Regions from separate parts of the Paraburkholderia sp. RAU6.4a genome, predicted to be linked through region 1. Evidence: riboswitches for the same ligand, from Rfam matches in the RefSeq annotation. Region 1 holds a riboswitch; the other holds the start of a gene.
What was found. A riboswitch is a leader RNA that binds a small molecule or an ion and turns the genes downstream of it on or off. The one in region 1 is predicted to bind cobalamin.
Positions count from the first base shown of each region.

Region 2: it holds a riboswitch for cobalamin, as region 1 does, so the genes downstream of both, cobW (cobalamin biosynthesis protein CobW) here and OKW40_RS20575 (TonB-dependent receptor domain-containing protein) in region 1, are expected to answer to the same signal.

Region 1 is NZ_JBNDKQ010000002.1:3,397,627-3,403,206, forward strand. Features, by position in the region: gene OKW40_RS20555 (EVE domain-containing protein) at 1-172, opposite strand, end outside; RNA gene ssrS (6S RNA) at 314-495, opposite strand; gene OKW40_RS20565 (cell division protein ZapA) at 562-876, opposite strand; gene OKW40_RS20570 (ATPase) at 873-1,232, opposite strand; cobalamin riboswitch at 1,458-1,722, shown strand; gene OKW40_RS20575 (TonB-dependent receptor domain-containing protein) at 1,814-3,760, shown strand; gene OKW40_RS20580 (FecCD family ABC transporter permease) at 3,800-4,864, shown strand; gene OKW40_RS20585 (ABC transporter ATP-binding protein) at 4,894-5,580, shown strand, end outside.
Region 2 is NZ_JBNDKQ010000003.1:2,713,320-2,718,899, reverse strand. Features, by position in the region: partial or broken gene cobN (cobaltochelatase subunit CobN) at 1-1,115, opposite strand, end outside; gene cobW (cobalamin biosynthesis protein CobW) at 1,130-2,221, opposite strand; cobalamin riboswitch at 2,424-2,701, opposite strand; cobalamin riboswitch at 2,782-3,041, shown strand; partial or broken gene cobA (uroporphyrinogen-III C-methyltransferase) at 3,237-3,974, shown strand; gene OKW40_RS37105 (cobalamin biosynthesis protein) at 3,990-4,484, shown strand; gene cobO (cob(I)yrinic acid a,c-diamide adenosyltransferase) at 4,481-5,083, shown strand; gene OKW40_RS37095 (cobyrinate a,c-diamide synthase) at 5,087-5,580, shown strand, end outside.

The sequences.
Region 1 (5,580 bases):
GACAGCTCGAATGATAGAAGAGCACGCCGTCGCCGACCTGCATCATGTCGCGCATGAAGTTGCGCGCCTGATAGTTGCGTACGCCGGTCCACGGCAAGGTGCGATGAGGTGCGTTGGCGAGGTCGTCGATGCTTGCTTCGTCCGGTTCGGACTTCATCAGCCAGTAGCGCATGAATCGGAGTGAGCGTGTGAGATTGAACGAAGCGCAACAACAGCAGGCGCGTACGGAAAAGCCCCTGAAAAAGGCGCTCAAACGAAAAAACGACGGCCAAAGAAAAACGGCATCGAACCGAAGTCCGATGCCGTTCCAGATAAGGTCCCCGCCTTAGCCGCTAGGCCGGCATCCTGAACCGAGGGTTCAGAATTGGTCGCAGTTAGCAACACTTCGGGTACATCAGACTGAGTGACGCGCACACCCGTGCTACAAATTTCCGCAACCGTGCACATGGCATTGGTTCAAGGAATGTATGACCTTGGCGAACCAGGCAGGGAAGCTAAACCGATGAAGCTACAACCCAAACCGTTCAACACGTGACCGATTCGAAACCGGCCCACTACTGCTTACTGCAAGCTGTACTGCTCGATCACAGTACCTAGCTGTTCGTTCATTTGCTGCATTGTACGCCGGATTTCTTCAGCGGGAAATGCTTCTCCGTGTCGCACGCTGCTTTGCAGCTTAAGCAGTTCCGATGCCAGCGACAGCGCAGCCATCACCGCGATGCGATCGGTGCCGCGCACGTTGCTGCCGCTGCGGATTTTCTTCATCTCGGCGTCGACGCGCGCGACCGCCTCGAGCAGCGCGCCTTCCGTTTCCGGCGAGCAGGCGAGACGATAGGGTACTTCGAGAATCGATACTTCGATCTGCTTGGTGGTCATGCGCTTTCTCCGTGTCGGCTCACGTCGCTTTCCGCTTCCTCGTGTCCGGGCTGGGCGGACTCGAGCAGATCGAGCTGGTTATCCGGTTCGCTGCTCGCGCGTGCGCGCGGCAATTTTTCGAGAATCGCATTCAGGCGCACCTGAGCGTCGTCGATCTTGGCGGACAGCGCGTCGCGTTCCGCCTGCAGTGCGTCGCGCTCTTCGCGCAATTGCGCGAGTTCCGCATGCGTGGCTTGCACTTCGGCACGCGTTTGCGCGAGCTGCTCTTCGAGCGCGAGCCGCGCTTCGTTGTGGCGCTGGCTGATCGCAATCAGCTTGCCGATGTTCTGGGAGAGTGATTCGAGTTCGGTGAGCATGTGCTGCGTCCTCTAAAGACATCGCATTTTAGCGCGGAATATTACAGGTTCCGACAATTGTCTCGTTTCGAGACGTAACAGCATCGCTACGTGCAGGTTCGTTGCGTGTCGTCGTGGGTCGTCGACCATAAGGTAAAAAACCGGTAATCCATCGGACAATAACCTGCATTCAACAGAACCGATTGCGCTCCGGTTGACCTTTCTTGACGCCCCGCGAGGCCGCTCGTAAACTTCCCGCACTCTGGTGCCCGCGCGCGCTTCTCGGCGCGCGCAGTTAAACGGGAAGCAGGACGCGCGCGGTGCCAAAACCGGATGCGCGAACCTGCGCTGCCCCCGCAACGGTAAGCGACCGCATGTGATGTGCTCATGCAGGTCGGTCCTGATCGCAAGGTTGGAAGTTCAACGTGCGAGTGTGCCACTGCGCGTCACGCGTGGGAAGGCGGGATCGATGTGTCGTAGCCCGGATACCGGCCAGAAAAGAGGGACGTCCCCCCGCGAAAACGCTAAACAAGGGGGCGCCTCGTGACGCGTCGGCCTGCGGGGAAGCAGGCCGCGCACGCTATCCACAGGAATGTCATCCCATGCTGTCCCCCATCGCCCGCGCAACGCTGCTCGCGTTCGCGAACCTGCCGCTCGTCGTGCATGCGCAAAGCGCCGAGCCCGCGTCCGCGTCTGCGACGCCGTATTCGTCTTCATCGTCCGCCACGGATGCTACCGCCGCAAACGCTGCAATCGCTGCCAATGCCGCCTCCACCGATGCGTCGGGCAACCTGCTGTCGCCGATCGTCGTGACCGCGCAACGCGGACCGCAAGCGTTGCGCGATGCGATCCCGCAGACTACGCAGTTCGATCAGCAGGACATCGCCGACACGACCGCGACCGATCTGCCCGGCCTGTTGCAACTCGCGCCAGGCGCGCAGATCTCGCGCACGGGTGGCCCCGGGTCGACCACGAGCCTCTTTCTGCGCGGCGCATCGTCGACGCAATCGCTGCTGCTGATCGACGGCGTGCGCGTCGATTCGGTGAGCCTCGGCTCAGCTCAACTCGCACAAATTCCGCTCGATCAGGTCGATCACGTCGAAGTGGTGAACGGCAACGTGTCGGCGTTGTATGGCTCGGGCGCGATCGGCGGCGTCGTGCAGGTGTTCACGAAAGACGGCGGCGATCATCCGCCGCGTTTCAATTTTTCGGTCGGCTACGGCAGCTATCGCACGCAGACGCAAACGGCCGGCGTGAACGGCGCGCTCGATCAGGACGGCCGCACGACCATCAACATCTCGCTCGCGCGCACGAAGGACGACGGCTTTTCGTCGCTCAATCCGCTCGAGGCGCCGAACGCGAATCCGAACGCAAACGGCAATCTGAACGAGAGCATCAGCGCGTCGCTGCGTCACAAGTTCACCGACAGGTGGGACGCGGGCGTCAGCTACTTCCAGTCGAACAACGACAACAGCTACGACAATGCGTACGGCGAGCCCACCGATCTGAACAATCTCTATAGCAAGGTGCGTCAGGTGTCGGTATTCGCGAACGGCAAGCTGACCGACTGGTGGACCACCCACGTCACGCTCGCCGAGGGCGACGACCGCAGCGTGTCGAACACCAATGGCATCTACAACGGCCGCTTCGATACCGACAATCGCCAGTACACGTGGCAGAACGATTTCGCGCTCGCCGCGAACCAGAAGCTGCAATTCGGCTACGAGCATCTCGACCAGACGCTCGACTCCGACACGTTCGCCGCGCCCGACCGTCACGTCGATTCGGTCTTCGCGGGCTACAGCGCGCGCTTCGGCCGCAACCAGATTCAGGCCAACGTGCGACGCGACCAGTACTCCGATTTCGGTGGAGCGAACAGTTACTATCTCGGCTACGGATTCGACATCACGTCGCGCTGGAAGGTAACCGCAAGCTATTCGGATGCGTTCCGCGCGCCGAGCTTCGACGATCTGTACTATCCGATCAGCGGCAACCCGTCGATCCAGCCCGAGCGCAGTCATTCGGTCGAAGCCGGTTTGCAGTACGCGACCGATGCGCTCGGCGTGATGCGTCTGAACGCATTCCAGACGCGCTATACGAATCTGATCGACTACGTGCAGACGATCCCCGGCATCTACCTCGCGGAGAACGTCGGCCGTGCGAAGGTGCAGGGACTCGAGGGATCGTGGAGCGGTCATGTCGGCAAGACCGACGTGCGCGCATCGGTGACGCTGCAGAACCCGGTCGATCTCGACAACGGTACCGACCTCGTGCGGCGCGCGCGTCGGTTCGGGTCGTTCGCGGTGAATCGCAGCATCGGTGGATGGCGGGTTGGCGGCGAGTGGATCGTCAGCGGTCCGCGTACCGATAGCACCGGCAACCTCGGCGGTTATGGCATCGTGAATCTGTCGGCGCGCTACAACGTCACCAAAGCGTGGTACGTCAGCGCGCAAATCGACAATCTGTTCAACAAGGATTATGAAACGGCCTACTCGTATAACTCGCCGCGACGCGGTGCGTATCTCACGCTCGGCTGGCAGCAGCAGTGACGCGCGCGCCGGAGTGGCCGCATGCGTGAGCGCACGCGGATGAGTCGCGCGTCCGCTTCGCTGTGCGCCGCGATGGCGACGCCGCGCCCGATGAACGCGAAACGCGCGGCCGCGATCTGGCTCGGGCTCGCGCTCGCCGCCGTGGCGGTGCTCGGCGCGTCGCTGGTGCTCGGCAGCGTGCCGCTCGCGCCGTCGCGCGTGCTTGCGGCGCTCGTGCCGACGCACACGTTCGGCGGCACGGGCAGCAACGATCTCGCCGGCGAAATCGTGCGTACGTTGCGTTTGCCGCGCGCGCTCGCGGGCTTCGCGTGCGGCGCGTTGCTCGCGCTCGCCGGCGCGCTGCTGCAGGTGCTGCTGCGCAATCCGCTGGCCGAGCCGTACGTGCTCGGCGTGTCGGGCGGCGCGGCGACGTTCGCGCTCGTTGCGATGATCGCGGGCGGCGCATGGTGGCTCGTCGATGCGAGCGCGTTCGCGGGTGCGTTCGTGTCGATCCTGCTGGTGCTCGGCCTCGCGCGTCGCGAGCTATGGCGCGGCGAGCCGCAGGACACGTCGCCCCGTTTGCTATTGACCGGCGCGGTGATCGCGGCCGGGTGGGGCGCGCTGATCACGCTGCTGCTCAATCTCGCGCCCGACAGCCGTCTGCGCGGCATGCTGTTCTGGCTCACCGGCGACCTGAACGGCGGCGCGCTGCCGTGGACCGCGCTGATGGCGCTCGCGCTCGTGTTGCTTGCGATCGTGCCGGCCGCGCCGCGTCTGAACGTGTTGCTGCGCGGCGACGCGGCCGCCCAGGCGTTGGGCGTCGCCGTGATGCCGCTGCGTTTGCGTGTGTACCTGGTCGCGTCGCTGGCGGCGGCCGCGGCGGTGACGACCGCGGGCACGATCGGCTTCGTCGGTCTCGTCGTGCCGCACATGCTGCGGCTCGCGTTCGGCAACGATCAGCGCATGCTGCTGCCGGCGGCCGCGCTCGGCGGCGGTGTCGCGGTGATGGGCGCGGATCTGATCGCGCGGACCGTGATCGCGCCCGCGCAATTGCCGGTCGGCGTGATCACGTCGCTGGTCGGCGTACCGGTGTTCCTGTGGATGCTGCTCAAACGCCGCCGATGATACGAGCCAAACCCAGCTCCACCTGTTCGATGCTGAGCACGCAGCGCCTGACGTTGCGCGCCGGCGCGCGCACCTTGCTCGACGCGTTCACGCACACGTTCCATGCGGGCGAAATCTGGTGCATCGCCGGGCCGAACGGCGCGGGCAAGACCACCTTGCTATCGACGCTGGCGGGGCTGTTGCATCCGGCGGCGGGCCATGTCGAACTCGATGGCGTGCGCGTGGCCGACTGGCAGCCGCTGCCGCTCGCACGGCGCCGCGCGCTGATGCCGCAAAGCGCGGCCGATGCGTTCAACGCAAGCGTGCTCGACATCGTGCTGCTGAACCGCTTCCCGCATCTGGGCGGCTGGGGCTGGGAGCGCGACGAGGATCGCGCGGCCGCGCGGGCGGCGCTCGAACGGCTCGGCCTTGCGGACTTTGCGGCGCGCGACGTGCTGTCGCTGTCGGGCGGCGAGCGTCAGCGCGTTGCCCTCGCGGCGGTGCTGTGCCAGGACGCGCCGCTGTTGCTGCTCGACGAACCGTTGTCGCATCTCGACCTGCATCATCAGGTCGACTGTCTCGAAGCGCTCGTCGCATGGACGCGCGAACCGCGCCGTAGTGTGCTGTTCTCGTGCCACGACCTGAACCTCGCGCGCCGCTTCGCGACGCACGCGTTGCTGCTCGACGGCGCGGGCGGCGCGTATGCGGGCCCAGTGCGCGACGTGCTGACGCCCGCG
Region 2 (5,580 bases), on a different contig from region 1:
CGCAAACGGCACCAGCGCCGGCTCAGCTCGGCGAGAAAGCCCACCCGTTCGAGGTCGGGCTGATAGCGGACCACGTCGACCTGCGTATGCGCACAGCGATACGCGAGCCCCTTGAAGCTGATCGCGCGCGTGATGATGCGCCCGTCCACTTCGGGCAGCGCGATATGCATCGCGATGTCGCGCGAATTGAGGCCGTGGTTGTCCTTCAGCCAGTCTTCGCGATTGCCGCCGCTCAGGATCACCTGGAACACCGGCGCGTCGCCGGCGAGCGCGAGCGGTTCCGGGTCGTCGATCGCGGAAGCGGCGAACGCGGTCGTGTTCAGCACGAGCGCGACACCATGTTGCGCGCACAGCGACTGCACGACATCGCGGCTCACCGCATCCTTCAGCGACGTGATCGCGAGCGGCAGCGGATTGAGCCCTTGCGCTTCGAGCGCGTCGATCAGCGCATCGAACACCGCGGTATTGGCGGCCTGCAGATGCGCCTTGTAGAACAGAATCGCGACGACCGGCGCGTCTTGCCGCCAACGCGCCTGCCAGTCGGCGACGATGGGGGTATCGCGCTCGGGGTGATACAGCGACGCGGCCGGCAACGCGCGCGGCGGATCGGGTTCGCGCCCCCAGTCGAGCGCGCGATACGCGATGCAGCGCAAAAACGCCTCGGCGTTCTGCGGACCGCCCTCGCGCAGATAGCGCCACAGCTGCTGACACAACTCGGCGCTCGCGGTGCTGCGCGCGAGCAGGTTCGGGTCTTCCTGCAGATCGCCGGAAAACATCGCGAGTGTTTGCTGTTTGCGCTGCGCGAGCGCGACCACCTGCTCGATGCCGTACGGCCAATACGTTTCGCCGCCGAGATGATCGACGACGACCACGCGCGCATGCTGCAACACGTCGTCCAGATAGAAATCGACCGAGGCAGGCTGACGCAGATACGTGACGTTCGCGAGCCGCACGCTCGGAAAGCCGTCGCCGAGACGCGGCACCACGCTTGCGAGCAGCGACAGCGTGGTGTCGGCGGAACTGAGCACGACGATCTCGGCGGGCTGCTGATCGATGCGGATCACGCCCTGCGTATCGTCGACGAAGCCGCCCGGCGTCGTGCGCAGCAGATGCATGCTGGTGCGCCCGTTTATGCCGTCGCGTTCGACGTCGCGCCGAGCGCCGCGTCGAACGCCTGTTGCAGCGCGTGTTGGTCGAGGTCTGCGCCGATCAGCACGAAGCGGCTCAACGCGCCGTCGCCATTTTCACCCGCTTGCCAGCGCCGGTCGAAGTAGCTGTCGAAGCGCCGCCCCACGCCCTGGATCACGAGACGCATCGCCGCGCCCTGCAGTGCCGCGAAGCCTTTGACACGGTAAATCGTGTGGGTTTCGACGAGCGCCTGCAAGGCGGCGAGCGCCGTGTCGCGCGACGGTACGGATGCCTGCACGACGACCGAATCGAATTCATCGTGGTGATGATCGGGGTCGTCGGCGGAACCGTGGTGGTCATGACGCAGGTGGATCGTCTCTTCCGACGCCGCTTCGAGGCCCAGCAGCGTATGCAGGTCTAGCCGCCCCTGCTGAGCGCGCACGATCTTCACCTGCGGCGGAATCTCCGCGCGGATCGCGGCTTCGACCTCGTGCTGCCGCGCGTCGTCGATCAGATCGGTCTTGTTCAGAATCACCAGATCGGCCGCCGACAACTGGTCTTCGAACAGCTCGTGTAGCGGCGACTCGTGATCGAGATTCGGATCGGCCTTGCGCTGTGCATCGACGGCGAGCGGGTTATCGGCGAACTGGCCGCTCGCGGCGGCCGGGCCGTCCACCACCGTCACCACCGCGTCGACCGTGAAGCCATTGCGGATCTGCGGCCAGTTGAACGCCTGCACGAGCGGCTTCGGCAAAGCGAGCCCCGACGTTTCGATCAGCACGTGATCGAGTTCATCGCGGCGCTCCGCGAGCTTTTCCATCACCGGGAAAAATTCTTCCTGCACGGTGCAGCACAAACAACCGTTCGCGAGTTCATACAATTGCGCTTCGGTCTCGACGCCGTTTTCATCGCAACCGATGCCGCAGCCCCTGAGGATTTCGCCGTCGATGCCGAGCTCGCCGAACTCGTTGACGATCACCGCAATGCGCTTGCCGCCCGCATGCTGAAGAATGTGCCGCAGCAGCGTGGTTTTGCCGCTGCCGAGAAAGCCCGTGACGATCGTGACGGGGATCTTGCGCAATTGAGTTTGCATCGTGAGGTCCATCCCTTGGCGTTGATCGGTATGCCGGAAAGTCCGCGCGTGGGTCCGCGTCGGCTGGCGAATGGAGCGAATGAAGCACGCGCAGCAGTACCAGCGATCACCAGACACGGGGACGAACGACGGCATTGCCGCGACAACGGAAATACAGAAAGCGGAACTGAGGTCATGAACGCGCCGCCGCATCCCCGCGGCGGTCGTTCTGCTTCTTTGGGCCGGTATCCGGGCTGGCGAAAGCGCCGCTTCCCCTTCCCGGCCGAGTGGTTTCTCGTCCAGTGGTGAAATGTCCACGCGAGCTTGCGCGAGGACATCGAAGCCGGCACTGCGGTGCCCGGCTATCAAGCCGGAACCGCTTTTCGCTTACCGTTGCGGGGACAGCACAGGTTAGCCGCTCCAGAGCAGGTGGCTCCCTGTTTCCCGTTTAACTGCATGCGCACGAGCGCGCACGCGAGCACCCAAAGTGCGTGCGAGTGTAGGCCCGCGGCCTTGCGCAGTCAAGCAACGCAGCGAGCCGGAAAGCGCCGCCGAGGCTTATCCGGCAAGGCGCCATGTGCTATCGTATGCGCGCGTTTGGTGCCCGCACATGCGCTCGCGTGTGCAGTTAAACGGGAAACAGGCAGCGCCTCGCGCGTTCAACCTGTGCTGTTCCCGCAACGGTAAGCGACCTGCGGCGCGCGATTCGATTCGCCTTCGATTCCGCCGTGCTGCGCATGCGTTTTTTGATGCCACTGTCCCGCGAATCCACAAACCGGGACGGGAAGGCGAAGCGCATGAGGCCGCCAGCCCGGATACCGGCCAGACGCGGAGGCGGTGCCGCATTGCATCCGTGCATCACGTGGCGCCGCCGGCCGCCGGAATCCGCGGGGAACGGATGTGAAGGCGTAGCAGCGCGGCATCGCGCGTGCCCGGATTCGCAGTTGCGCATGACCTCTATATTCACCGCCGCGCGCGCTGTCGCACGCCGCTTCTCTTCTTCCATCACCGCATGGCGCGCGCCATGCACGCCGCGATGACGCGCGCCTGGCTGATCGGCGCCGGTCCCGGCGACGTCGAGCTGATCACGCTGAAGGCCACCCGTGCGCTCGCGCAGGCCGATGTCGTGCTCGTCGACGATCTGGTGAATCCCGACGTGCTGCAGTTCGCGCGCACCGGCGCGCAAGTCGTGTACGTCGGCAAACGCGGCGGCCATCCGTCGACGCCGCAAGCCGACATCGTCGCGCAAATGCTCGGGCATCTGCGCGCGGGGCGCAGCGTCGCGCGGCTCAAGGGCGGCGATCCGTTCGTGTTCGGCCGCGGCGGCGAAGAGTTGCAGGCGCTACAGGCCGCGGGTATCGAAGTCGACGTGATCAACGGCATCACGGCCGGCATCGCGGCGCCCGCGGCGCTCGGTATCGCGGTCACGCATCGTGATCACGCGCAGGGCGTCGTGTTCGTCACCGGCCACGGCGCCGGCAGTGGCGAACCGGACTGGGCCGCGCTCGCCGCGACGCGCATGACGCTGGTGATCTACATGGGCATGCGCCGGCTCGGCGAGATCGCCCGCGCATTGCTCGCGGCCGGCATGTCCGCCGACACGCCGTGCGCGGCGATCGAGTCGGCGACGCGGCCTGAGCAGCGTCATGTGCTCGCGCCGCTTCGCGAGTTCGCCGAGGCGGTGGCGCGCGCGGGGCTCGGCTCGCCGGCGATCGTCGTGATCGGCGGTGTGGCGTCGCTCGCACTGGCGCGTGATGCGGCCAAACGCGACGCCGGCGTTGCTCACGAACTGGCAGCGAGCGCGACACGACACGGACTCGGACGCGCGATCAAAACGCTGAGCGTCGGCATCGGTTGCCGCTTGCACAGCGAAGCCGCTGAGATCGAAGCCGCCGTCCGCGCAGCGCTCGGATCGAATGCCTTCGAGCAGATCCGCGCGATCGCGACGATCGACACCAAAGCCAACGAAGCCGGTCTGCTCGAATTCTGCTCACGTCATCAGCTGCCGCTGCAACTGTTCAGCCGCGAGCAGATCGCCGCGGTACCGATCGCGTCGCCGTCGGCGGCGGCACACGCGCAGCTCGGCGTCGACGGTGTGTGCGAGCCGTGTGCGCTGCTGGCGGCAACGGCGCCGGACTCCACCACAACCGCGCAAAACGCGCGCCTAATCGTACGCAAGACCGCGCACGCCGGCATCACGGTGGCGATCGCAGCGGTGAACAATGCTGCCCTTAGCGACGCGCCCCCATCCCATCCCGCCCCTCAAAACCAGGACCCTCGATGAAAACCGATCCGGAATCGCATCAACGCATGACCGAACGCCGCCGCGAAGGCCACGAAAAGAAGCAGGCCGGCGCGACCGTCGAAAAAGGCCTGCTGATCGTCAACACCGGCACCGGCAAGGGCAAGAGCACGGCCGCGTTCGGCATGGCCGTGCGGGTGCTCGGCCACGGCATGCGGCTCGGCGTCGTGCAGTTCATCAAAGGCGCGCTGCATACGTCGGAGCGCGATTTCCTCGGCGCGATCGCGCAATGCGATTTCGTCACGATGGGCGACGGCTACACGTGGAACACCCAGAACCGCGAGGCCGACATGGCGACCGCGCGCAAAGGCTGGAACGAAGCGCGGCGGATGATCGAAAGCGGCGACTACCAGATGGTGATCCTCGACGAGCTGAACACCGTGCTGAAGTACGAATACCTGCCGCTCGACGAAGTGCTCGCGGTGATCAACGCGCGTGCGCCGATGTTGCACGTCGTCGTGACCGGACGCCATGCGCCGGACGCGCTGATCGAAGCCGCCGACCTCGTCACCGAAATGCGCGCGATCAAGCATCCGTATCGCGAGCAAGGTGTGAAGGCGCAGCGCGGCGTGGAGTTCTGAGCGATGTCGGCATCCCCCAACTGGGCTTCGTCCGGGGCGCCCCCCCAGGGGACTTCCTTCGGGGCGTGCCCCGCGCTGTTCATTAGCGCGCCCGCGTCGGGACAAGGCAAAACCACGATCACCGCCGGTCTCGCGCGCTATCACCGGCGGCTCGGACGTCGCGTGCGCGTGTTCAAGACCGGGCCGGATTTTCTCGATCCGATGATCCTCGCGCGCGCGAGCGGCGCGCCGGTGCTGTCGCTCGATCTGTGGATGGTCGGCGAAAGCGCATGCCGCAACCTGCTCGCGCGGGCGGCGCAAGAAGCCGATCTGATCCTGATCGAAGGCGTGATGGGCCTGTTCGACGGCACGCCAAGCAGCGCCGATCTGGCGACCACGTTCGGCGTGCCGGTGCTCGCGGTGATTTCCGCGCAGGCGATGGCGCAGACCTTCGGCGCGGTCGCGTTCGGCCTTGCGCGCTTCAGACCGCAACTGCCGTTCCACGGCGTGCTCGCGAA